One region of the Halomonas sp. DP5Y7-2 genome, then DNA from elsewhere that is predicted to be linked to it. Evidence: predicted binding sites of a transcription regulator. Region 1 holds the regulator's gene; each other region holds the start of a gene.
What was found. Region 1 encodes PhoB, which activates phosphate uptake and scavenging genes when phosphate is short. Its sites were predicted from a motif close to TGTCATANNNNTGTCANA; they were not measured.
Positions count from the first base shown of each region.

Region 1 (5,722 bases):
GGACGTCGATAGATAGCGATCCACCTGGATGCCGTCGGGGCCGGTACGGATGCCCGCCGCTTCGGCCAACTGGCTGCGGGGCCTGAGCCCCGTAGCGACCAGCACGAGATCAGCGCTCAGCGTCTGGCCGTCATCGAGCCGAAGGACGATCTCCTGTTCATCGCCCGCAGCCTGACGCGCTACGCTGTCGACCAGGCGCCCGCTTCTGATCTCGATGCCAGCGTCACGAAACGCATTGCCCAGCGCCTGGCCCGGCTGCTGGGGTAGCAGCCTCGGCAGCAAGGTGGGCTCCGGGCCAACCATGACGACCTGGTGTCCGCCCGCCTGGAGGTCGTTGGCGAACTCGCAGCCCACCAGGCCCAACCCGATCACCGCCACTCGCGCCGGACGCTCCAGGCCGTCAAGAATGGCCGAGAAGCGGCGGTAGTCATCGAGATCATTGATCGAGAACACGCGGCCGCTGAGCTCCGCCGGAATGGCGAAGGGAGCGACAGGGCTGGCACCGGTAGCCAGCACCAGGTCCGACCAGGGCAGCCGTTCCTGGCCAATCCACAGACACGAGGACGCTGTGTCGATTCGGTCTACCCAGGTATGGGGGCGCACCACCACATTCAGCTGATCGGCCAGCTCCAGGGCCGAACGGGCCGCCAGCCGATCCGCCGCCAAGCCCTTGGCAAAGCCCGTGGATAACAAGGGTTTGGAGTAGTCATCGCCGCTATCGGCCGTGATCAGGGTGATCGGACGCCGGGCGTCCAGTGCGCGCACCTGGCGCACCAGGCCAATGCCTGCCATGCCAGTGCCGATGATGGTCAAGGGTGCTTGCATCACGTACTTCGACTCTGCCGACGACCGCCCTGCGGTCATTCAAGAAACCGGAGTGCCCAGCGGGGGCTCCAGCGAGTGACTCCTGTGCACCATGGTACACTATGCGCCCATCTACCGGAGCACGACGTCCGGTGCAGCAAGGACCTCAAGGCCCCATGTCACAGCATCCTCATGTCACCCCGTCCCGTTGCCATGTCGAGCCCGAGTGCCCGCGATCGACTCCCGAGTGGCGCGACATCCCCGCATCGTCGCATGCTATCTCTGAGCGCTGGCTGGAGTGGCTGGCTTCCCGCGACTCACTGACGGAGAGACTGATGGCGGCCGCTGGCGAGGGACGCTTTCACGTGCGTCTGCTCGACCAATACCTGGGGCAGCCATGGCCGGACGAGGCCGAGGCATTGGGACTGGCGGCCGGCCAGCAGGCCTGGCTGCGCGAGGTCGCGCTGTGCGTCGACGAGGTCCCTTGGGTGGTGGCACGCTCAGTGGCACCACGGGTGAGCGATCAACAGGCGCCCTTTGCCGGCCTTGGCGAAAACTCGCTGGGCAGTTGGCTGTTTCAGCAGCCGGATCTTCGCCGCAGCCCGATCGAGATCAGCCGGATATCTCGTCCTATCCACGGATACCGCGGTATCTGGCAACGGCGCTCTCTGTTTTGCCACGGGGGCTGGGTGATGCTGGTGCAAGAGAGCTTTCTGCCCGCCATGGCCGAGGCACTGTCACTGGACCCGTCTCCAGGCTAGACAGCGACCGCGCTGTACTGGTCACGCCCGTCTCCCCGCGCTAGGCTTGGTCCGTCATGTCGACAAGCGCTGACCAGACCTGGCAGCAAATGGTCGCTCCCGGCGACACCCATGGATGAACTGTCTCGTCTTGTTTCGACGCTCAACGCCACACCAGCGGATGCGGACACGACTGAAGCGTGCCCGCCACGATGCCTGTGACAGCGACTTTCCACTAGCCCTCGAGAGACCACGATGGACCGCTCCCTGCTGCGTCCCCCCGGACGCCTCGCCCGAATTCCCGACTTCCTGGCGCTGATGCGTCTGGACCGCCCCATCGGCACCTGGCTGCTGATGTGGCCAACACTGTGGGCGCTGTGGGTAGCGGCGGACGGCATTCCCGCCCGCGACACCCTGCTGATCTTTGTCGCTGGCGTCTACCTGATGCGAGCAGCAGGCTGTGTCGTCAACGACTATGCGGACCGCCATTTCGACGGTCACGTCAAACGTACCAAACACCGCCCTCTGGCGACTGGGCGTATCAGCGAGCAGGAAGCCAAGATCCTGTTCGTCGGTCTGCTGACAGCGGCCTTCGTGCTGGTCTGGCTGACCAACGGCTTTACCGTATGGCTGTCGCTGATCGGCGCCGTGCTGGCCGCCAGCTATCCCTTCATGAAGCGCTACACCCACTTTCCCCAGGTGGTGCTGGGGGCGGCCTTTTCCTGGGCGATTCCCATGGCATTCGGTGCCGTGCTGGGCGAGGTACCCACGGTCGGCTGGATCCTGTTCGCCGCCAATGTACTGTGGACGGTGGCCTATGACACCGAATACGCCATGGTGGACCGTGACGATGATCTCAAGATCGGCATCAAATCGACCGCAGTGCTGTTTGGTCGCTGGGACACTCGCATCATCGCGCTGCTGCAGCTGGCAACGCTGGGCCTGCTGGCCTGGGCGGGCGCTCTGCTGAATATCGGCGGTTTCTATTGGCTGGGATGGCTGGCCATGGCGGCTACCTTTATCCACCAACAGAAACTCATCAAGGAGCGTGATCGCGATCGCTGCTTCCAGGCCTTTCTCAACAATCACTGGTCGGGCCTGCTGCTGTTTGCCGGCCTGGCGCTGAGTCTCTATCCCGACCTGGGATGACCCTGTCGAGCTGTCGAGGGCTCGACAGGTCGGCCAATGTCATCTAAATGTCACATTGACGTGGTGTCATCTGTCACCGTTGATAGGAAGACCCTGAACAAGAGGCCCGGGATGACAGCCAAGACCGTATTGATCGTCGACGACGAAGCGCCCATCCGCGAAATGATCGCGGTGGCACTGGAAATGGCCGACTACCGGGTCCTCGAGGCCGACAATGCCCAGGCGGCTCACGCGATTATCGTGGACGATCAGCCAGACCTGCTGCTGCTGGACTGGATGATGCCCGGAACCAGTGGCATCGAGCTGGCACGCCGCCTCAAGCGGGAAGAAACCACCGCCGAGCTGCCGATCATCCTGCTCACCGCCAAGGGTGAGGAGGACAACAAGATTCAGGGGCTTGAAGCAGGTGCAGACGACTACATCACCAAGCCGTTCTCTCCCCGGGAACTGGTCGCCCGTCTAAAAGCGGTGCTGCGTCGTGCCACTCCCCGAGGCGTTGAAGACCCGGTGGAAGTCGACGGGCTCAAGCTCGATCCTGTCAGCCACCGCGTCAGCGTCGACGGCAAGTCGCTCGAGATGGGGCCCACCGAATACCGCCTGCTGCAGTTTTTCATGACCCACCAGGAACGCGCCTACACCCGCGGCCAGTTGCTTGATCAGGTCTGGGGTGGCAACGTCTACGTCGAGGAACGCACCGTCGACGTGCACATTCGCCGCCTGCGAAAGGCCCTTGGCGAGCCACATCAGCAGCTGATTCAGACCGTGCGCGGCACCGGCTACCGTTTTTCGGCCAAGATGTGACGTCTTGCCTCCCTTCCACGCAGGCTTGACAGCGCCTGTACGGCTGGCGGCAGACAGGAGGACATAGGTGAACGGAGCCAGGAGCTGACGTGGGTCGACTGTGGAGACGAGAAGTCTGGCGCTTGACCCTGCTGGTCGGCATCGGCGCCCTGCTGGGCTGGCCCTTTTCCTTGACGAGTGTCGGCGTCGGAGCGGGCCTGACGCTTGGTCTCGCCTATCATCTGCGCAACCTGCACGCCATGCACGACTGGCTGACCCATCGTCCCCAGCAGGAACCTCCCACCGCCAGCGGCCTGTGGGGCGAGCTGTTTGATCGACTCTATCGCTACCAGAAGGGCCAGCGCATTACCCAACGACGTCTGCGCTCAACGCTTCAGCGTATCCAGGAGTCCTCTGAAGCGATGCGCGACAGTGTGGTCATGCTGGATCGCCATGGCGATCTCGAATGGTGGAACAGCTCTGCCGAGCGCATGCTAGGCCTGAAGCCGGCGCTGGACCGTGGTCAACATATCACCAACCTGCTGCGTGATCCGCGCTTCGTCGGCTATTTCAACGAGCGGGACTATCGTGAGCCGCTGAGCCTGCCATCGCCCATCGACGAGAACATGATGCTGCAGTTCCAGATCACCCTGTACGGTGACGATGAACGCCTGGTCATGGCGCGCGACATCACGCGCCTGCATCGCCTGGAACAGATGCGCCGAGACTTTGTGGCCAACGTCTCCCATGAGCTGCGCACGCCACTGACGGTACTGACTGGCTATCTCGAGACCTACGGCGACATGGCCGACATGCTGCCCGAACGGCTCGGCAAGGGGGTGGCGCAGATGCAGAACCAGACCCGTCGGATGCAGAACCTGGTCAATGATCTGCTGCTACTGTCGCGACTGGAAAACGATCAGGGCGGCGATGACCACACGCGGCTCGACCCCACCACGCTGTTGCAGACCGTCAAGCGAGATGCGCAGGCGCTGTCGGGTGGGCGCCAGCAGATCGAGGTGTCCATCGACGATCCGCGTGGGCTCAAGGGCAGTGAGAAGGAAATTCACAGTGCCATTTCCAACCTGGCCTTCAATGCCGTGCGCTATGCCGGCGATGGCGCACGTATCCAGCTACGCTGGCGGGCCTATGGTGATGGCGCCTGCCTTGAGGTGGAGGACGACGGCGACGGCATCGATCCGATGCACCTTCCGCGCCTCACCGAGCGCTTCTATCGGGTAGACAAGGGACGCAGCACGGCGACCGGTGGCACCGGACTAGGCCTCGCCATCGTCAAGCACGTGCTGCTGCGCCACGATGCGCGCCTCGACATCGACTCACATCCGGGTGAAGGCGCCACCTTCCGCTGTATCTTCCCCTCGAGCCGAGTGCAGGAGAACCGCCAGACGGCCGCCTCGCCCTGACCCCGCCCCAGGGACACACCAGCCCCGCTTCAAGCCAGGCTGGCAGCACTGTGTCTTTTCAGCTCCTGGGACCCAGCAAGATAACCGCAGCGCCCGCCAGGCAAAGCGCCGCCCCCATCATGTCCCAGCGATCGGGGGGGCGCTGCTCCACCCACCACATCCAGCCCAACGATGCCGCGATATACACGCCGCCGTACGCGGCAAAGGCGCGTCCAGCATAGTCAGCGTCTACCTGGCTGAGCAGCCAGGCAAACAACGCCAGGCTGAACAGACCGGGCAACAGCCACCAGGCCGCACCATCCGCCCTCCACCAGCGCCAGACCGCGAAGCAGCCGGCGATCTCGGCCACCGCTGCCAACAGGTAGATGGCCAGCCCAGGCAACCCTGTCAACATCCCGCACCGGCCAGGTGACAGATCGCCATCAGCGACGCACCACCGGCAGTTGGCGATAGTGCTGATCCCACATCAGCACAGCGCCGGCCACTGCGCCGGGAATCAGAAACAGATTGGCCAGTGGTATCCAGGTGATCAGCGTCACCAGGCCGCCAAAGCTGATACTCGGCCACCAGCGCGCCGACAGTCGCTTGCGCATATCGGGAAAACTGACCTTGTTATTGTCCATCGGATAGTCGAGATAGGTAATCGCCATGGTCCAGGCGCTGAAGGCCGCCCAGAGCAGCGGTGCCACCAGATTCACCACGGGTATCCAGCTGAGGATGAACAGGCCTATCATGCGCGGCAGAATATACGCCAGCTTGAGCAGTTCACGCCCGAGTGCATCAACACCGGTCTTGAGCCAACCGCGGTCGTCGCTGGGCTCCTGC
Region 1 covers NZ_JAHVHY010000003.1:345,840-351,561, forward strand. Annotated here, with positions in the region: gene KUW18_RS05110 (FAD-dependent oxidoreductase) at 1-825, opposite strand, end outside; gene KUW18_RS05115 (chorismate--pyruvate lyase family protein) at 981-1,565, shown strand; gene ubiA (4-hydroxybenzoate octaprenyltransferase) at 1,800-2,693, shown strand; gene phoB (phosphate regulon transcriptional regulator PhoB) at 2,805-3,494, shown strand; gene phoR (phosphate regulon sensor histidine kinase PhoR) at 3,584-4,897, shown strand; gene KUW18_RS05135 (YnfA family protein) at 4,956-5,291, opposite strand; gene cysZ (sulfate transporter CysZ) at 5,320-5,722, opposite strand, start outside.

Region 2 (5,722 bases), on a different contig from region 1:
CTCGGCCGCCTGGATGGCCTTCATGCGCGTATCAAGGTCATCGAGTTGGCCATCGATCTCGGCCAGACGGGCCTCGCGGTCCCCTTCACTCAGGCTGTCATCCTTGGCCACTTCAGAACGCTCCTTGAACAGGGCCAACTGACGGATCGGCAGCAGCTGATCATTGCTGGAAGCGACGAATTCGGCCCATTGCAGCGGCTCGAGGATGGCCTGCTCGTCGGCATCGTCGCCATAGCTCATGAAGAACTCACGCAGGGTGTCCTTGGTGGCCTCATCCAGATCGCTACGCCACACCAGCGGATCGGACGGGATCAGCGGCGACTTCCAGATCACCCGCAGCTGCTCGGCCTTGTCGGGCGCCGTCACTTCCAGACGCTGCATGCCTTCAGTGTTGAAGGTGGCCACGTCGACCTGCTTGTTGGCCACGGCCAGTGCGTTGGTCTCATGACTGGAATTGAGCGTGCGCTTGAAGGCGGTAGCGGCGTCGACGCCATTCTTGGCAAAGACGTAGTAGCCCGGTACCAGGAAGCCGGAGGTGGAATTGGGATCACCGTTGCCGAACACCAGATCGGAGGCATTGGACAGCACGTCGTCGACGTCATGCAGGTCGCTATCCTGGTGGGCGATCATCAAGCTCCAGTAGCCGGGGGAGCCGTCCGCGGCCACGGTCTGGGCGAAGATCTCGCCTCCTGCACGGTCCACCGCCTCCATGGCCGCCTTGTTGCCGTACCAGGCCAGGTCAATCTGGCCAAATCGCATGGCCTGGATCACCGCAGCGTAGTCAGTGGCGAAGAACGGCTCGACCTCCATCCCTACCTGCTCGGACATGTCCTCGAGGAAGGGGTCCCACAGCGGTGCCAGGTTCTGGCTCGCTTCGGTGGAGATAATGCCGAACTTGAGGGTATCGGCGGCCGCCAGCTGAGTGACGGCAGCAAGACCAAGACCTGCCATCAGCGGCAGCGAAAGGCGGCGAACATTAGCAAAAAGCATGGGTATCTCCTGGGGGGTGCAGGGGGTGTTCTAGATAAGAGGTGATGCAGTCGTTGTCGGTATCGCGTTGGATTGCCGTCAGCCGTCCGAACTAGACATGCGCCGCCACCGCGGGCTGGGCATGGGCCGGCTCTCGGGTCGGCGATGGCAAGTCGGGCTGGGCGCCGGAACGAAGCTCATCGAGCCCGGCGTTTTCGTACAGGGTGCTGAGGCGCGCATCGGTCAGCTCAGAGGTCTTGCCGTCGAAGTACAGCCGACCATCCTTGAGCGCGATGGCGCGATGACAGTAACGCCGGGCGATGTCGACTTGATGCAGGGTGATGACGACCGTACGACCGTCCTCGGCATGAATTCGCTGAAGAATCTCCATCACTTCACGGGCACTTCGCGGATCCAGCGATGCAATGGGCTCGTCGGCGAGAATCACGTCGGCGTCCTGCATCAATACCCGCGCGATCGCCACGCGCTGCTGCTGGCCACCGGAGAGCGTATTGGCGCGCTGATAGGCCATGCCCTCCAGGCCGACCCGGGCGAGGCACTCGAGGGCCCGCTGCTTCTCTTCCTGACTGAAGCGCCCGCTGAGCGCGCGCAGGCGAGGCATGCGCCCCAGCTGCCCGATCAGCACATTGGTCAGCACACTCAGGCGATTGACCAGGTTGAACTGCTGGAAGATGTAGCCAACACGGCAGCGCTGGCCACGACTGGCACGCTTGATCCGGCCACTGGCCTGTACCTCGCGGCCCAGCAGGCTCACCCGACCGCCGGTATGTCGGTTACAGCAGGTCAATCCGACCAGGTGGCGCATCAATGTCGACTTGCCGGAACCGGAGGGACCGATCAGGGCAACGATGTCGCCTGGGGTGATCTCGAAACTGACGTCCTCGAGCACTTGGCGATGGCCGAACGTCTTGTTGAGTCGCTCGACGACGATGGTGGGGATGGACATGATGCCTCTCCTCTTGGAATGGCATCAGTCTGCAGGCGGCAGGTTAAGGCATGTTGTCTAGACAATGTCATTGATGTGACAAATTCACCCGGACGCATCGACGTCAGCCCAGGCCTTTTCAGACAATTATTTTAAAAAACAGGACATTAAATATTGGCGTCACTGTGCTGTAACGCAAATGCCACCGCACAGCCATATTCCGCTCGAGCGCTGTCCGTGTTCGCTTGAGGCGACGACTCACGGCGGTGCAGCGATGAGCTGGCGTGCTGTTCAGGCGATCGGATACCCGCCGAAGGTGGCCTGACAGGAGCAAGGGATACCCGGGATAGCGCCAGGCCATGGGCATGATTGGCAGGTTCAAAGGGAAAGTTCTGGCAACCGCGACCAGACTGACAGACAGCGCACCTGAAAGAGGCAGCGTCCCTGTGAAAGGTAACGTCCCTATGCGAGACAGCCTATGCAGCATCTGAGCCTGGAACCCAGCGCGCTGGAAGTCACCGACCTGGCCACCATGCATCGTTTCTTCGAACAGGTGCTGGAACTGCGGCCATTGGTGGTGAGCGCCACAGGCGTCACTCTGGAGCTAGGCGGTGGGGACACGACTCACGTGCTGATGCTACTTGCCAGCACGACGCCGACCCCACCGCGCACCATTAATCTGGAGGTCAGTGCAGCGGACTTTCCCAGGCTGCGCCAGCGCCTGGAGCAATGCGGAGACGCCTGCGGGTGGGTGAGAAGCTGGGATGCGCCCGACAGCGCCTCGCCTCAATGCGCCTTCCGAGTCGTGCTGTGCCGGCTTCCGGAAGGCCATTGGCTAAGGCTGACCGCCATCGACCCCAGCGCGTGCCGGCATGTCACCTTAGCCCGCACCCAGCGCGATACTCCGCGCCGGTGATCCGTCAGTCGAAACCCTCATCCAGCGCCTCGTCATCGTCCTGCAACAGGCGTTTGCGGCGCTCATCACGCTGCTTCTGCACCCGATTGTTGCGATAGCGTCGCGCCACGGCCACAGCCAGCGCCACAACCAGCATGAGCAGCAACGTCAGGCCTTGCCACGGCCGCGGTGACTCCAGGGTCGAGCCGAGCACGAAGATCATGATGAAACCCAGCGCCTGACTACTGATGGCCAGCGCGCGCAGAGGGTCGAAGGTCTTGGGTGAGGGCATCACGCATCCTGATAAATGAGGGACTGGCGGCCTGACGCAAGATGACAGCGCCCGACGAGCGCAGTAGCCTTGCCGAATCGGGTTCGCCCAGTGTACCTGCTCGCTATCGACTTTTCGTGCCCTCGCGTTGATCAACGGAGCCTTCCCCGCCATGGATGCCATCGCCATTGGTCCGGTGCTAGTGAGCCTGCCCCGGCTCTACGCACTCGCCATCACCCTACTGCTGCTCGCGGCCAGCGCCTTTCTGCTGGGGCTTCCGCGCCGCCGCCATGGTCGCTGGTTCAACGGCCTGATGCTGGCCTGGTTGCTCGGTGCTCGTCTCGGACATGTGGTGATGCACTGGGAGGCGTATCGGGACGACAGGCTCGATATCGTGAGCCTGTGGCTGCCTGGGTATAGTGCCGTGTGGGGGCTGGCTGCCGCGGCCCTCTGGACCCTGTGGGCGCTGCGTGATCGTATGGCCGCCCTGCTGGGCGCCCAAGGCCTGACCCTGCTGGCGACACTTGGCTGGCTGGCGCTGGTCAGCTGGGCCCCGCTGTCCGCCAGCCCTGCTCCGCAGCAGGTGCCAGAGCTGACCCTGGAAGATGTCGACGGAGCGCCTATCGCCTTGCGTACGCTGACGGGCGACGCTGCCGGCAAGCCGATGATCATCAACCTATGGGCGACCTGGTGCCCCCCATGCCGGCGGGAGATGCCGCTGCTGGCCAAGATCGATCAGCGCGATGATGTCACCGTGATCATGGCCAATCAGGGCGAGCCGCTCCTTCAGGTCACCCGCTATCTGGATCAGGCCGACCTCGACTTCCGCTACGCGCTGCTCGACCCGCGTCAACAGCTGCTGGCCGCAAGCCAATCCCCTGGCCTGCCGACGACCCTGCTGTTCAGTGCCGATGGCAAGCTCCTCGAACGCCATGTGGGGGAGCTGACGCTGCCCCTGCTGGATGACTGGCTGAATCGCTGAGCAGCTGCCACGCTCTTCTTATACTGCAGGTGAAACGCACCCGCAGTCTCAGGACCGAGGCGGCCACCCCGCCTCGGCCCGCCCATCTTCTGTCGCCTTCTTCCCGTCGCCTGCAACATCGCCGCTTTGCTCCCCCGCGTCGCGGTATCGGCCTGCGACGACTCTGCAAAGTCATCCCCGGCGCGACAATCGCGCTTAAGCCAGACTGAAGATTGCTGTAAGATACCGCGCCCTGTCGGCGGCGGGCCCGGCCCGCGACCACGAACCGTAACGACGCATCTCCCGAGGCATCATGAGCGACTTCTCTCCCGGCCAGCGCTGGATCAGCGACGGCGAGGCCGAACTCGGCCTGGGCACCATCCTGAATTGCGACGCGCGCAGCGTCACCGTGCTCTTCGGCGCCAGCCAGGAAACCCGCACCTACAGTACCCGTCTCGCGCCCTTGACCCGCGTCGCCTTCGGCAGCGGCGACCGCATCCAGTCTGCCGAGGGCTGGCAGATGACGGTGGACGATACCAAGGAAATCGATGGACTGATCGTCTACATCGGCGAGGACGACGCTGGCGAGCTGTGCGAGCTGCCGGAGGCCCGTCTGGCCGACAGCATGCAGTTCGACCAGGCCCGTGACCGCCTGCTGACCGGCCAGGTCGATCGCAACGACTGGTTCGACCTGCGTTTTCGTACCCTGCACCACCACCACCGGGTGGAGCAGAATCCGGCACTCGGCCTGGCCGGGCCTCGCATCGATCTGATTCCGCATCAGCTCTACATCGCCGACGAGATCTCCTCCCGCCAGGCGCCACGCGTGCTGCTGGCCGATGAGGTGGGGCTGGGCAAGACCATCGAGGCTGGGCTGATTCTGCACCGCCTGCTGCTGACTGGCCGGGTCGAGCGCGCGCTGATCCTGGTGCCGGCGAGCTTGACCCATCAGTGGCTGGTGGAGCTGCTGCGCCGCTTCTCGCTATCGGTGACCCTGCTCGACGAACAGCAGAGCCAGGCCCACGGTGACAGCAATCCCTTCGATGCTGGCCAGCTGGTGCTGGCAAGCCAGGATTGGCTGTTTGCCAATCCTCACCGCCAGAGCCAGGCGGAGGCCTGCCAGTGGGACCTGTTGATCGTCGACGAAGCACATCACCTTGAGTGGCATGACCAGGACCAACAGGACGAGGGGAGCGAGCAGGAGGTCGGCCCGGGCTACGCCTGCGTCGAGCGTCTGGCCGATGCCACCGAGGGCGTGCTGCTGCTGACCGCTACTCCGGAGCAAATGGGACTGGCCAGCCACTTCGCACGCCTCCGGCTGTTGGACCGTGACCGCTATTCCGATCTCGACGCCTTCCGCGCCGAAGAACAAGGCTATGTCGGCGTGGCCCAAGCCATCGACGCACTTGCCGGCAGCTCGGAGCACGCCCTGGATGCCAGTGCCCGCGACGCGATCGGGGCCGTCGCCGACGACAGCGACAGCGACAGCCAGGCCCTGCTGGCGACGCTATCCAACCCCGAAAGCAGCAGCGAACAGCGCGAGCTGGCGAGCGCCCAGCTACGTGACCAACTGCTCGACCGGCACGGCACGGGGCGGGTGATGTTCCGCAACAGCCGCCGCCATGTGGGTGGATTCCCCGAGCGCCGCCTGCACGTGGATAAGCTTGAGCTGCCGTCCTC
Region 2 covers NZ_JAHVHY010000009.1:83,867-89,588, reverse strand. Annotated here, with positions in the region: gene phnD (phosphonate ABC transporter substrate-binding protein) at 1-990, opposite strand, end outside; gene phnC (phosphonate ABC transporter ATP-binding protein) at 1,082-1,936, opposite strand; gene KUW18_RS17385 (hypothetical protein) at 2,394-2,831, shown strand; gene KUW18_RS17380 (hypothetical protein) at 2,836-3,102, opposite strand; gene KUW18_RS17375 (TlpA family protein disulfide reductase) at 3,254-4,063, shown strand; gene rapA (RNA polymerase-associated protein RapA) at 4,356-5,722, shown strand, end outside.
Region 2: the regulator PhoB is predicted to act here: its motif matches at 2,000-2,017, upstream of phnC (phosphonate ABC transporter ATP-binding protein).

Region 3 (5,722 bases), on a different contig from region 1:
CGCCCTGTGCGAACAGCTCGAAGCATTGCTGGCGCAGCCCTCTCACCACGCCGACCCAGATGCCCTCCGGGACATTCGCGAACACGCCCGCGATCAATGGCGACGCACTGCCCCGGTGCCCCGGGATCAAGCCGAGGCTATCGGCCGGCGGTTTGGCCGCATCCGTCATCAGCTGCAGGCGCTGATCGATCGTCGTGCCAACGAGATTGCCGAATCCAAGCGCGCGCTTATCGACCAGGCCAGGTCGCTGCTGGAGACGTCACTGGCCGCCCGCCAACGGGGCGAACAGGCCAAGGCATTGCAACAGCGCTGGCGCGAACTCGGGCGCGCACCCAAGGGTGAAGAGCAGACCCTGTGGCGCGAATTCCGCCAGCTGTGTGATCAGATCTTTGCCCAGCGCGATGCGGAACGAGACGACCGGGCTCAGCGAGCAAAGGACCGACTGGATCGCATGCAGGCGCTGATCGATCGCATCGACGCCTGGCAACCGACCACCAGTGAGGAGGCGGACTGGCTCGACAAGGCCGTCGACGAAGCCAACGCTCTGGAACCGCTGCCCTCGGGACGACGCAGCGAGGGGATGCGTAAACGTTGGACGGGCATCGTCCGCGCTCGCCGCGAGCGGCTTGAACGCATCGCGGTAGCAGAAACGGTCAGCCGCTGGCACCAGCTCAAGCCGCTTATCCTGGAGCACCTGAAAGCCGACGATGCCTGTCTCGCCGGACAGCAGTGCGGGGATGTGTTGATTCCCGACACGCTGACGCTCCCCAATGAACTGGCCACCGCACACGCCGAACGCAATGCCGCACGCCGCTCCCCGGACTCTCTGGACAGCGTCGCCGAGCGGCTGGCGCGGTTGCGCGTGCACCTGGCGCTGTTGGCGGGCCAACCTATAGGCCAGCATGACGAACCCCTGCGCCTGGCCATCCAGGTAGACCGTCTCAACGACAGTCTTGGCCAGATGCCCACACGGGAGGAAGAACTGTTGTCGGTACTGTGTGGGTTGCTGGCCACCGGGCCGGTATCCCGCCAGCTGTGGGACAAGGAGGTTCAGGAGTTGGACGCGCTGCTTGATGGGCTGCGCCAGCTGCCGCCGCCGTGATAGCGCTGCGGTAAGTTCGGGGAGACAAGGCGACGTCGCAGCCCCCCTCCAGCGCCCAACAACAGGAAAGCGAGGCTTGCGCCTCGCTTTTCTGTTGTTGCCGCTCTGTCATTGGCGTTCGCGGGTTGTCGTCGACGACATGGCCGACCGCCCAAATGACGTCGGAGCCTGCCAGGCTCCGACACGAGAGGGTTCAGCCCATGAACTGGCCACCATTGATGTCGATGTTGGCACCCGTGATAAAGCCGTTGTCCTTGCTGGCGAGGAAGCTGACCAGGCGCCCGATCTCTTCCGGCGTGCCGTAGCGCTTCATCGGGATCGTCTCGCGAATCGCCTCACGCACCTTCTCCGGAATCTTCATGATCATGTCGGTGGCGATATAGCCAGGAGAGACGGTGTTGACGGTAATCCCCTTGGTGGCGGTTTCCTGGGCCAGCGCCATGGTCAGACCGTGCATACCCGCCTTGGCGGCGGAGTAGTTGACCTGTCCAAACTGCCCCTTGCGCCCATTGATGGACGAAATATTGATGATGCGGCCGTAATTCTGCTCGAGCATGCTCTCGATGACGCTACGGCAGGTGTTGAAGACGCTATTCAGATTGGTGTCGATGACCAGGTTCCACTGATCGGGCGACATCTTCTTCATGGTGCCGTCCTTGGTGATGCCAGCGCAGTTCACCAGCACCGCGATCGGACCATACTGCTCCTCGATCTTCTTTACACCGTTCTGGCACGCCTCGAAATCGGTCAGATCAATACCGGCAACGTCGATATTGTCGTAACCATCAGACTTCTGAGCCTCCAACCAGGACTTGGCCTTCTCGGGGTTGTTGTAACCGGCCAGCACCTGATAACCGGCATCCGCCAGTTCGCGGCAGATGGCACTTCCAATACCACCTGTGCCACCGGTGACCCATGCGACGGGCTTTTGCTGAGTCATTGACGACCTCCCTGATTGTCTATGCTTCCGCCGTTTGCCGACGGACCTTGTTGTAACAAGCACGTTGGGACGGATCGGCGGGAGACGATCCTCATCACAGTGTGTCGAGGCATCGCGCGTGGCCTCCTGCCACGTTGCGCCCGCCTGCCACCAACCTGACACCTGACGACAGCCCTGTCACGGATGACGCGCAACACGTCGTGGACGTCACACGCTTCGGGGCAAGCCGACGGTCATGTTCAGGCTAGCGTCCGCCACTGACATTTCCATGACAGCCCCCCCAGTATGGACCACTGCGCTCAACCGGTACGAGCCATCTCACGCGAATTCGCACAGGGTTGACGTGGGCCAAAAAATCCGTATACTTCGTCCTCGTTGATGCGGGGTGGAGCAGTCTGGTAGCTCGTCGGGCTCATAACCCGAAGGTCATCGGTTCAAATCCGGTCCCCGCTACCAAACATCATGAAACGGGGCAATCTCTTGAGATTGCCCCGTTTTCTTGTGCGCCACTGCTATCTCGACGCCTTGCTGATCGGACCCCGGGCCGGCACAGCCCCATCCTTCGACACGCACGTTCACTCGGCTGCGAGTGTTATGCCGCCCCACGCGAAACATGGGCCTATTTAGCAGAAGACTAAGTCCCATTTGACCTCCATCTTTAGTCGCATAGCGCTCATCAACGGCCTTGCGACAGGCCTTGAAGTCGGCGACCAGCGACCGCATCTCTTAGCTCTATCCACTTATCAGACAAGGTTGCGTCCCCATGCCAATCGTCGACCCGCGCACCGGCGAGCCGTTGAGCACCGAACCCGCCCAGCACAGCGCTGGCCAAGCAGAGGCCGCTACCCAGGGGCCGGCCGACAGCGATCTGATCTTCGACGTTGATCGCAGCAATATTCAGCAGGTGCTGGAACTGTCCATGCGCGTGCCGATCCTCCTCGACTGCTGGGCCCCCTGGTGCGAACCCTGCAAGAACCTGATGCCGGTGCTGGAAAAGCTGACGCGCGAGTATCGCGGCACCTTTCTGTTGGCCAAGCTCAACATCGACGACAACCAGGACATCGCAGGCCAGCTGGGCGTGCGCTCGGTACCCGACGTCAAGTTGATCAGCCAGGGCGGCCTGGTCGACCACTTCCAGGGTGCGCTGCCTGAAAAGGACATCCGCGAGTGGCTCGCACGCTACTTTCCGGCTCCTGAAGATGCCCCCGCAAGTCCCGAGGAACAGGCAGAGCAGGCCCTGGCGTCCGGCGATACCGCGACGGCGCGCAGCATCTACCAGGAGCTGAGCGAGCAATATCCTGACCACGTGGCCTATCGTATCCAGCTGGCCAAGGTTCTGGTCGCAGAGGGCAGCAATGACCAGGCACGCCAGCTGCTCGACGCCCTAGCGCCAGAGGATCGCGACGGCCCCGAGGCCCGAGGCGTTCGTGCCAGCATCGAGTTCAGCGAGGAAGCCCCCGATGCGGCCACACTCGCGTCTCTGGAAGGGCGCGATGACAGTGAAGCCCACTACCAGAGGGCCCTGCGCCAGGTCGCCGACGGTGACTATGAGAACGGCCTGGAAGGACTGCTCACGGTCATGAAGCGTGATCGTGGATACGGCGATGACCTGGCTCGCAAGACCCTGCTACGGGTGTTTGACGCCCTGGGGGCAGACCATCCGCTGACCGTCAGCTACCGGCGCAAGCTGTTCGCCCTGCTGTACTGAAGGCTGAATACCGCCCCCCTCACCCGGCAGCGTCTGCCAGCAACCACCAGCAGGGCCCTTGATGGGCCCTGCTGGCATTTAGCGGGTGCACGGCTGCCGACATGGTCAGCCAGCGAGCACACGATCCATCCGCGCCAAGGCTTCACCCAGCTGGGCGGCGGTGGTACCAAAGTTGAGCCTGACAAAGCCCGGCCAGCCAAAGTCGGCCCCGTCAGACAACGCCACGCCAGCGCGTTCGAGCAGCACCTTGGCGGGTGACTCCTGGCCCGACAGCGCCGACTGCCGCAGGTCCAGCCACGCCAGATAGGTAGATTCCGGAGCCGCCCAGACCACGCCCGGCCAGCCGGCCACATATTCGGCCAATCGCTGGCGATTTTCTCGAAGCACTTCCAGCAGCGCCTGGCGCCAGGGCTCGCCATGACGATAGGCGGCCTCTGCCGCCACCAGTCCCAACACATTGGCGTCCGGCATCAGCCCTTTTGCCCGGTCACGAAAACGCTGCCTCAATCGCCCATCCGGTATCACCGCGCAGGCAGCGGTGAGTCCCGCCAGATTGAAGGTCTTGGACGGTGCCCACAGCGTCACGGTGCGCTCGGCAAGCTGCGGCAGTGCGGCCGCCAGTGGCTCGTGTCGCTCCCCGTCTTCAAGCAGCAGATCGCAATGCAGCTCGTCGGACACCACGATCAGTTGGTGGCGCTCGACCAGCGCCGCCAGGCCTTCGAGCTCGTCCCGTCGCCACTGGCGCCCGGTGGGGTTATGGGGATGGCACCATAACAGCAGTCGTGTGCGCTCGGTGATGGCCTCCTCGATGGCATCCAGGTCCAGCGTCCAGGACTCTCCTGGTGACGCCGGCGGCGTCATCTCGGCCTGCTGCGCCAGGCGACCGGTTCGTTCGGCCACCTGCAGGAAAGGAGGATAGATCGGGGTAATCGTCAGCACCCCATCGCCTGGCTTGGTAAATGCCAAGCTCGCCAGATGAAGGGCAGGCACCACCCCCGGCAACCAGTGCTGCCAGCGGGGGGAGATTTCCCAGCCGTAGTGCTCGCGACTCCAGTCGACCAGCGCCTGCTCGAGGCTTTCTGGCACCTTGCCGTAGCCGTAGACCCCGTGACCGACGCGCTCTGACAGGGCATCAATCACCGCAGGGGGTGAACGAAAGTCCATATCGGCCACCCACAGCGGCAGCACGTCATCGGCGTAGCGATGCCACTTCTGTGACGGCCACGGCGGGCACTGATCGGCATCCCGGGGCTGCCGTCGATCAATCGGCGTGGCAAAATCGAAGTTCATGGTCATCTCCCTGACGATGGCTGTTCGATTACCAGGTTACCCTGGCCAAGTATTTGAAGGACGCATTTTCCATGACAAGCACCATGCCGCATCACGGATTCTTCGCCAAGGTGTGTCGCGGAATGCCGGCGCTGATTGGCCAATGGCTGGCCTTGGGTCGCGGTGATCCCGATCGACTGGCATTGATCCTGGCCGAAACGGCCAGGGTGGCGGGACTCGGCGAGCCGGGCGAGACTCCCGACGGCGCGACGCTTGCTCTGTGGGCAGACCGCCAGGACGAGGACCTTCCGCCTCACTGGGCGGTGCGCACCGCGCTGTTCCTGCTGGTCCAGATGCCCGCTCGCCCGACGCCAGGAGATGAAGACGAGGCCTGCGCATGGGCTTACTGCTGGCTGCGCAATCGTGAATTCACCAGCCGCGACCAGGCCCTGGATGCGTTGCCGGAGCACCTCCGGGAATCCCTGGCACCAGCCCTGACAGCAGCCTGGACGGACCGTCAGGGATTGCGCCTGGTATAACCCCGCCGCGTCGCCGTGGCGACCAGATCATTGCCGCCGCCGGGTCGGTCGCTTCGGCCGAAATCCAGCGGGCTTGGTCGCCAGCCATTCAACGAAGGAACGAATATCAGGGTGTGCCAGCAGCGCGTCTCGACTGCGATAATGGTCCGCCAGTTCCCTCTCGC
Region 3 covers NZ_JAHVHY010000008.1:67,052-72,773, forward strand. Annotated here, with positions in the region: gene KUW18_RS15745 (DUF349 domain-containing protein) at 1-1,102, shown strand, start outside; gene phbB (acetoacetyl-CoA reductase) at 1,296-2,042, opposite strand; tRNA gene KUW18_RS15755 (tRNA-Met) at 2,422-2,498, shown strand; gene KUW18_RS15760 (thioredoxin family protein) at 2,806-3,750, shown strand; gene KUW18_RS15765 (MalY/PatB family protein) at 3,856-5,040, opposite strand; gene KUW18_RS15770 (hypothetical protein) at 5,124-5,558, shown strand; gene KUW18_RS15775 (hypothetical protein) at 5,586-5,722, opposite strand, start outside.
Region 3: the regulator PhoB is predicted to act here: its motif matches at 2,299-2,316, upstream of phbB (acetoacetyl-CoA reductase).

Region 4 (5,722 bases), on a different contig from region 1:
AGTGGGTCCATGACTACTTCTCCAACGAAATCATTCCGGTCGTCAGCCCGATTGGCCTGGACCCGTCGCACCCCTTCCCACGCCTGGTCAACAAGAGCCTGAACTTCATCGTCGAGCTGGAAGGCAAGGATGCCTTCGGCCGCGAAGGCGGCCTCGCCATTCTTCCGGCGCCCCGCTCCCTGCCACGGGTGATCGCACTGCCCAGCGAGCTGTGTGAGGAAGGCTTCAACGAGTACCTGTTCCTGTCCTCGATGATCCATGCCCACGCCGACGAAGTGTTCCCGGGCATGAAGGTCAAGGGCTGCTATCAGTTCCGCCTGACCCGCAACGCCGACATGACCGTGGACCCGGAAGAAGTCTCGGACCTGGCCTCGGCCCTGCGTGGTGAGCTGCTGGCCCGCCGCTACGGCAGCGGCGTGCGCCTCGAGGTGGCCGACAACTGCCCGGAAGGCTTGTCCGACTTTCTGCTCAAGCAATTCCAGCTCGAGCCCAATGACCTCTATCGCGTCAACGGCCCGGTCAACCTCACTCGCATGATGTCGGTACTGGGGGACGCGGAGCGCCCAGAGCTGATGTATCGCTCCTTCGTGCCGGGGATACCCAAGCAGGTCAAACAGCCCAACAGCATCATGCAGGCCATGCAGGAAGGCGATATCCTGCTGCACCACCCCTTCCAGTCCTTCACTCCCGTGGAAGACCTGTGCCGTGAAGCCGCTCGCGACCCGGACGTGCTGGCGATCAAGCAGACGCTGTATCGCACCGGCGCCGACTCCCCCATCGTCACCGCCCTGGTGGAGGCCGCCGGCAATGGCAAGGAAGTCACCGTTGTCATCGAACTGCGTGCCCGCTTCGATGAAGCCGACAACCTGGCCCTCGCCTCACGCCTGCAGGAGGCCGGCGCCATCGTCATCTACGGTGTCATGGCCTACAAGACCCACGCCAAGATGATGCATATTGTGCGCCGCGAGAAGGGCGCGCTGCGTCACTATGCCCACCTGGGCACCGGCAACTACCATTCCAAGACGGCCAAGCTCTACACCGACTACAGCTTGCTGACCGCAGACCCAGTACTATGTGCCGATGTGCACAAGGTATTCCAGCAGCTGTCCGGCATGGGCCGCACTCGCCAGATCGAAAAGCTGCTCCACGCTCCCTTCACCTTGCACGAGCAAGTCGTCGCAATGATCGAGCGCGAAGCCGACTTCGCGCGCAAGGGAAAGCGTGCCCATATCATCGTCAAGTGCAATTCCCTGACCGAACCCAAGCTGATTCAGGCCCTCTATCGCGCCTCCCAGGCCGGGGTCGAATGCGATCTGATCATTCGCGGCATGTGCTGCCTGCGCCCCGGACTTCCCGGCATCTCGGAGAACATTCGCGTGCGCTCGGTCATCGGTCGCTTTCTGGAGCACACCCGAGTCTTCCACTTCCACAATGACGGCAAGCCCGAAACCTGGGGCTCCAGCGCCGACTTCATGGCCCGCAACATGTTCCACCGGGTCGAGACCTGCTTCCCGCTGCTGGACAAGAAACTGGCCGCACGGGTGCGCAAGGACCTGGAAACCTACCTGGTCGACAACTGTCAGAGCTGGCTGTTGCAGGGCGACGGGACCTACATCAAGCAGGATCCCGGCGAGGCCGCCCCGATCTCGGCCCAGGAAACGCTGCTCTACGCCTATGCCGCCCGGGCCTGACGGCTTTAGCTCCAGGACACAGCGCTCCTAGAAAGCCCCCGCCAGCGATGCTGTCGGGGGCATATCATGCCGGCACCGCCAACATCACGGACATCAGGGCGCCTTGGCGCCAGCACCGCCCCTGTCGCGCCCCGCCCCTGTTGCCCCCTGCCCCAAAGCAAAGTCCCCGGCTCCGATGAAGGAGCCGGGGGCCGGTGCTGGACGCCGCAGTCAAAGGCGGCTAGCGAAGGCTAGAGCCCGATCTGGCCACCGTCTTCGCGCTGAATGACCACCGTGGCAGCACGCGGACGCACGCTGGAATCGGTGGCCTGGGTCGCATCATCACTGGCAGGCCAGTTGCCAGGATGCTGGATGTTGATGAACAGCGCCGTCTTATCAGGCGTCGAGAAGATACCCGTCACCTCGCAGCCGTTGGGGCCCACACAGAAGCGCTTGAGCTTGTCCTGGTTGGCACCGGACAGCACCGCAGCCGCACCATCGGCACGCTCCAGTCCTGCCGGCACCACCGCCAGAACCTGGTCATTGGTACTTTCGGCAACGCCCTCATAGCCATTGTCGGTCTGAATCCACAGGATACCTTGGCCGTCGCCGCGCTCGTCGAAGTAAAGACCGTCGGGACTGGCGAACTCGTTGTCTGCGGTCAGGCCCGACAGGTTATCGGCATCGCTGGCGGCGGCACCGAAGACAAAGACCTCCCATTCGAAAGCACTGGCATCTGCCCCCTCACGCCAGCGGATGATTTGCCCCGCCTCATTGTTGGCCCTGGGGTTGGCGGCATTGACCGGAGCGGTGGCATAGCCATTCCCCAACGCCTCGATGCTGTCGCCATCGCCGGTCAGGGTCGCCTCGGTGCCTTCCTCGGTACGCTTGGAGTTGTTGGTAAGGGTCATGTAGACCTCACCGGTGGAAGGATCCACCGCGCCCCACTCCGGGCGATCCATCGGCGTTGCCCCCATCAGGTCAGCGGCATCGCAGGTATGGATGATCACCCCTGCCAGATCGTCGGCACCGAGCTCCAGGGCCTCGGCCAGGGGGCGACCATCCTGGGTGGTGGCTTGCGGCGTCAGCGGCAACCACTGGCCACTGCCATCGGCATTGAAGCGAGCCACGTACAGCGTGCCCTCATCCATGTACTTGCTGCCTAGCGCCAGACGGTCGGCCTCGGCACCGGGCGCGATGGCATCCGCCGGGTCCCAGACCGCCCTGGACACGAACTTGTAGATGTACTCGTTGCGGGAGTCGTGGCCAGAGTAGAACACGACCGGCTGGCCAGCCTCCAGCTTGCCCGGCCAGCACCCCTCGTGGCGGAAACGCCCCAACGCCGTGCGCTTCACCGCTTGCTCGCCGGTGTACGGGTCGATCTCGACGATATAGCCGAACTGACGCGCCTCGTTGCGATAGTCGCCGGTGGCATCGCCATCGCCGGGGTTGCCGATCAGCCGGGTAAACTCGTCATCACGTTCGCTGGCGTCGCCCGCTGCGGTTTCCCAGCCATAGCGACCGCGCCCGGTGGCGATGCCAAGACGATCATCGTCCCGCGTCCGCCCTTCGTCCTTGACGAAATAATCCGGCCAGTTTTCTTCGCAGGTCAGATAGGTGCCCCAGGGGGTATACCCATTGGCACAGTTATTGTTGGTGCCCCGCGCCTGGGTTCCCCCCGGAGAGAACCGGGTCTTGACGTAGTCACTGCCGGCCACCGGGCCAGACAGGTGCATCGGCGTGGCACTGGTATAGCGACGGTTGTAACGGGATCCCTTGACGTGACTCCAGTGTCCGTTGGCGCCCTTCTGCACCTCTACGACCGTGACCCCGTGGGCATTGATTTCCGTTCGGACTTCATCGGCAGGACGCTTGCCCTCCGCCATGTTGGTGGGACCGCCCTGGGGCGCCCACAGGGCATTTTCATCAATGTACTCATTGTTCATCACCAGCAGGAAGCGCTCAGAGCCGCTGGCATCATCCAGAGCGAAGGGGTGCATGCCGTCGTGGTGCATGCCGACGCTGGCTGCCTGTCCCTCTGGCGTCATTGCCAGGTCTTCGCGCCATTGGGGGGCGCTGTCATCGAGCGGGGTCCCCCAGGGCACCAGTACCTGGGCGGTATACCCCGCAGGCACCACTACCGCATCCGTGCGCGACCCTTTGACCGCGTCGAAGGCCAGTGCCAGCGGCGTCTTGGACATGCCCGACCCATGCTGATCGGCGATAGCGGTCAGCCCGAAGCCCCCCAGCATGGACATGGCTGCCATGCCCATGCCGCCCTTCATCACAGCGCGGCGCGACAGGCGACGATCGAGTATTGAAGAAAAGGGCTCATTGCTGCTGGGGTTCAACAGGCGGTGATCTTCGATTTCCTTGCTCATTGCGCAGTCCTCTCTTGGCCGTCGACGTGTGGAACGTCGGCAGACGGGATGTCGTTGCCGGCTGCGGGCCGGTGGCGGGCGGTCACTCGCGCCGATCTGCGCTATTGGGTGCGCTATCTCGGCGATGTCGGTCCTCGCGACACCCTAGGATGTCTAGATGACAGGGATGTGACGATGCGGTACGCCGGACAAAGCATAAGAGGTAACTGAAATGTTAAAAGGGTAACAATTAGTGAAAGAAACTAAGCTTACGTGACGACAGAGTGATCCAACGCTTGCTCTCGACAGGACCAGAACCATGTGGCATCTGGGACACCGACATCAGCGCATTCTGCTCATGCCGCAAAAGGCACCCTCTAGCGATGAGGACCCAGAACCTTGCTGGCACTGGGTACATTGCACCGATCAAAGGCAGCAGCGAGGGGGGAGCCACTCCCGGCTGGATCTCCTTGGTCAACTGGATCCTGCCCTACCCTGCGTGCTGGTCATGCCACCCCACACTATCGCTCTGGTGGCGCTAGAGCGGGGGGTACTGGGCCATAGTGACCCGCAAGCGTCACTCGACACGCTGATCGCGAAAGAGCTGTGTGTGAGTCGACAGAGCCTGGCGGTACATGTGCTCAATCAAGACCATCAGTACCTGGATGTGATGGTGATCCAGCGGGGACTGCTGGCCCAGTGCTTGAACCGGCTTCACCGCCAGCAGCTCCACCCCACCTGGTGGTCCAGCGCCTTCCAGGGACTGCCGTTGCCAGACCCTGGACATCTGGCGGTACTGCCCTGGGGCGACGACTGGATGCTCAAGTGGCGTCAGCCCCAGGCCCTGGAGAGGGAGCGTTGGCTCAGCTGGCCAAAGAGCCAGGAGCTGGAGCAGCTCAGCCAACAGTTGCCCGATGAGCTGCGCGATTCCCCATGGAATTGCCCGCTCGCTCCCGACGCCTCCAGCAGTCTCGACTGCCTGGCATTCTTCGCCCGCCATCTACCCGTCGACCTGCCAAGGGTGCCGAAGGACATGCAGGATCCAGGGGAGCTCTCTCAGGCGACGCCTGAAACAGCATAAAACCAATCAACGAATGCAACATGGGTGACGCCAAGTGTTCTCCAGATGGCGAGAACGGCATAATGCTTAAGCTCATCACGACAATGGAGTGTCCATGCCCGCCTCAAGGCCTGCCCCCGAGTCTTTCTTCAGGAGCTCCCTCTCCAGAAGCTGTTCCTCCAAGCGCCCTGTCTATGGGCGCTGTGTCTCCAGGGGCGCTGTCTCTCAACCGGCTCGCAGGGACTTGAAGTGCTTAGTCTTGAAGTGCTTGGTCTTGAGCGGCATGTTGCTGCTGGGAGGCTGTGCGGCCTTCGCCCCAGCGCCACCGGCCCATCAGGACAATCTGTGCGACGTCTTTCGCCAGCAGCCGGACTGGTATGACGCGACGCGTGCCTCGTATGAAAAGTGGGGGACTCCCCCCTGGACCCAAATGGCGTTCATCAAGCGCGAATCGTCGTTTCGCAGCCACGTCAGGCCGCCCAGAACCACGCTATTGGGGTTCATTCCGTGGACGCGTCCCTCCTCGGCCTACGGCTACGCCCAGGCCCAGGACCCGGTCTGGGGAGAATACAGTGATGATGCGGGTGGGCTGTTCTCAAGCCGCAGCGACATGGACGATGCCACCGATTTCA
Region 4 covers NZ_JAHVHY010000002.1:183,307-189,028, forward strand. Annotated here, with positions in the region: gene ppk1 (polyphosphate kinase 1) at 1-1,691, shown strand, start outside; gene KUW18_RS03395 (PhoX family protein) at 1,922-4,051, opposite strand; gene KUW18_RS03400 (hypothetical protein) at 4,539-5,111, shown strand; gene KUW18_RS03405 (lysozyme-like domain containing protein) at 5,374-5,722, shown strand, end outside.
Region 4: the regulator PhoB is predicted to act here: its motif matches at 4,208-4,225, upstream of KUW18_RS03395 (PhoX family protein).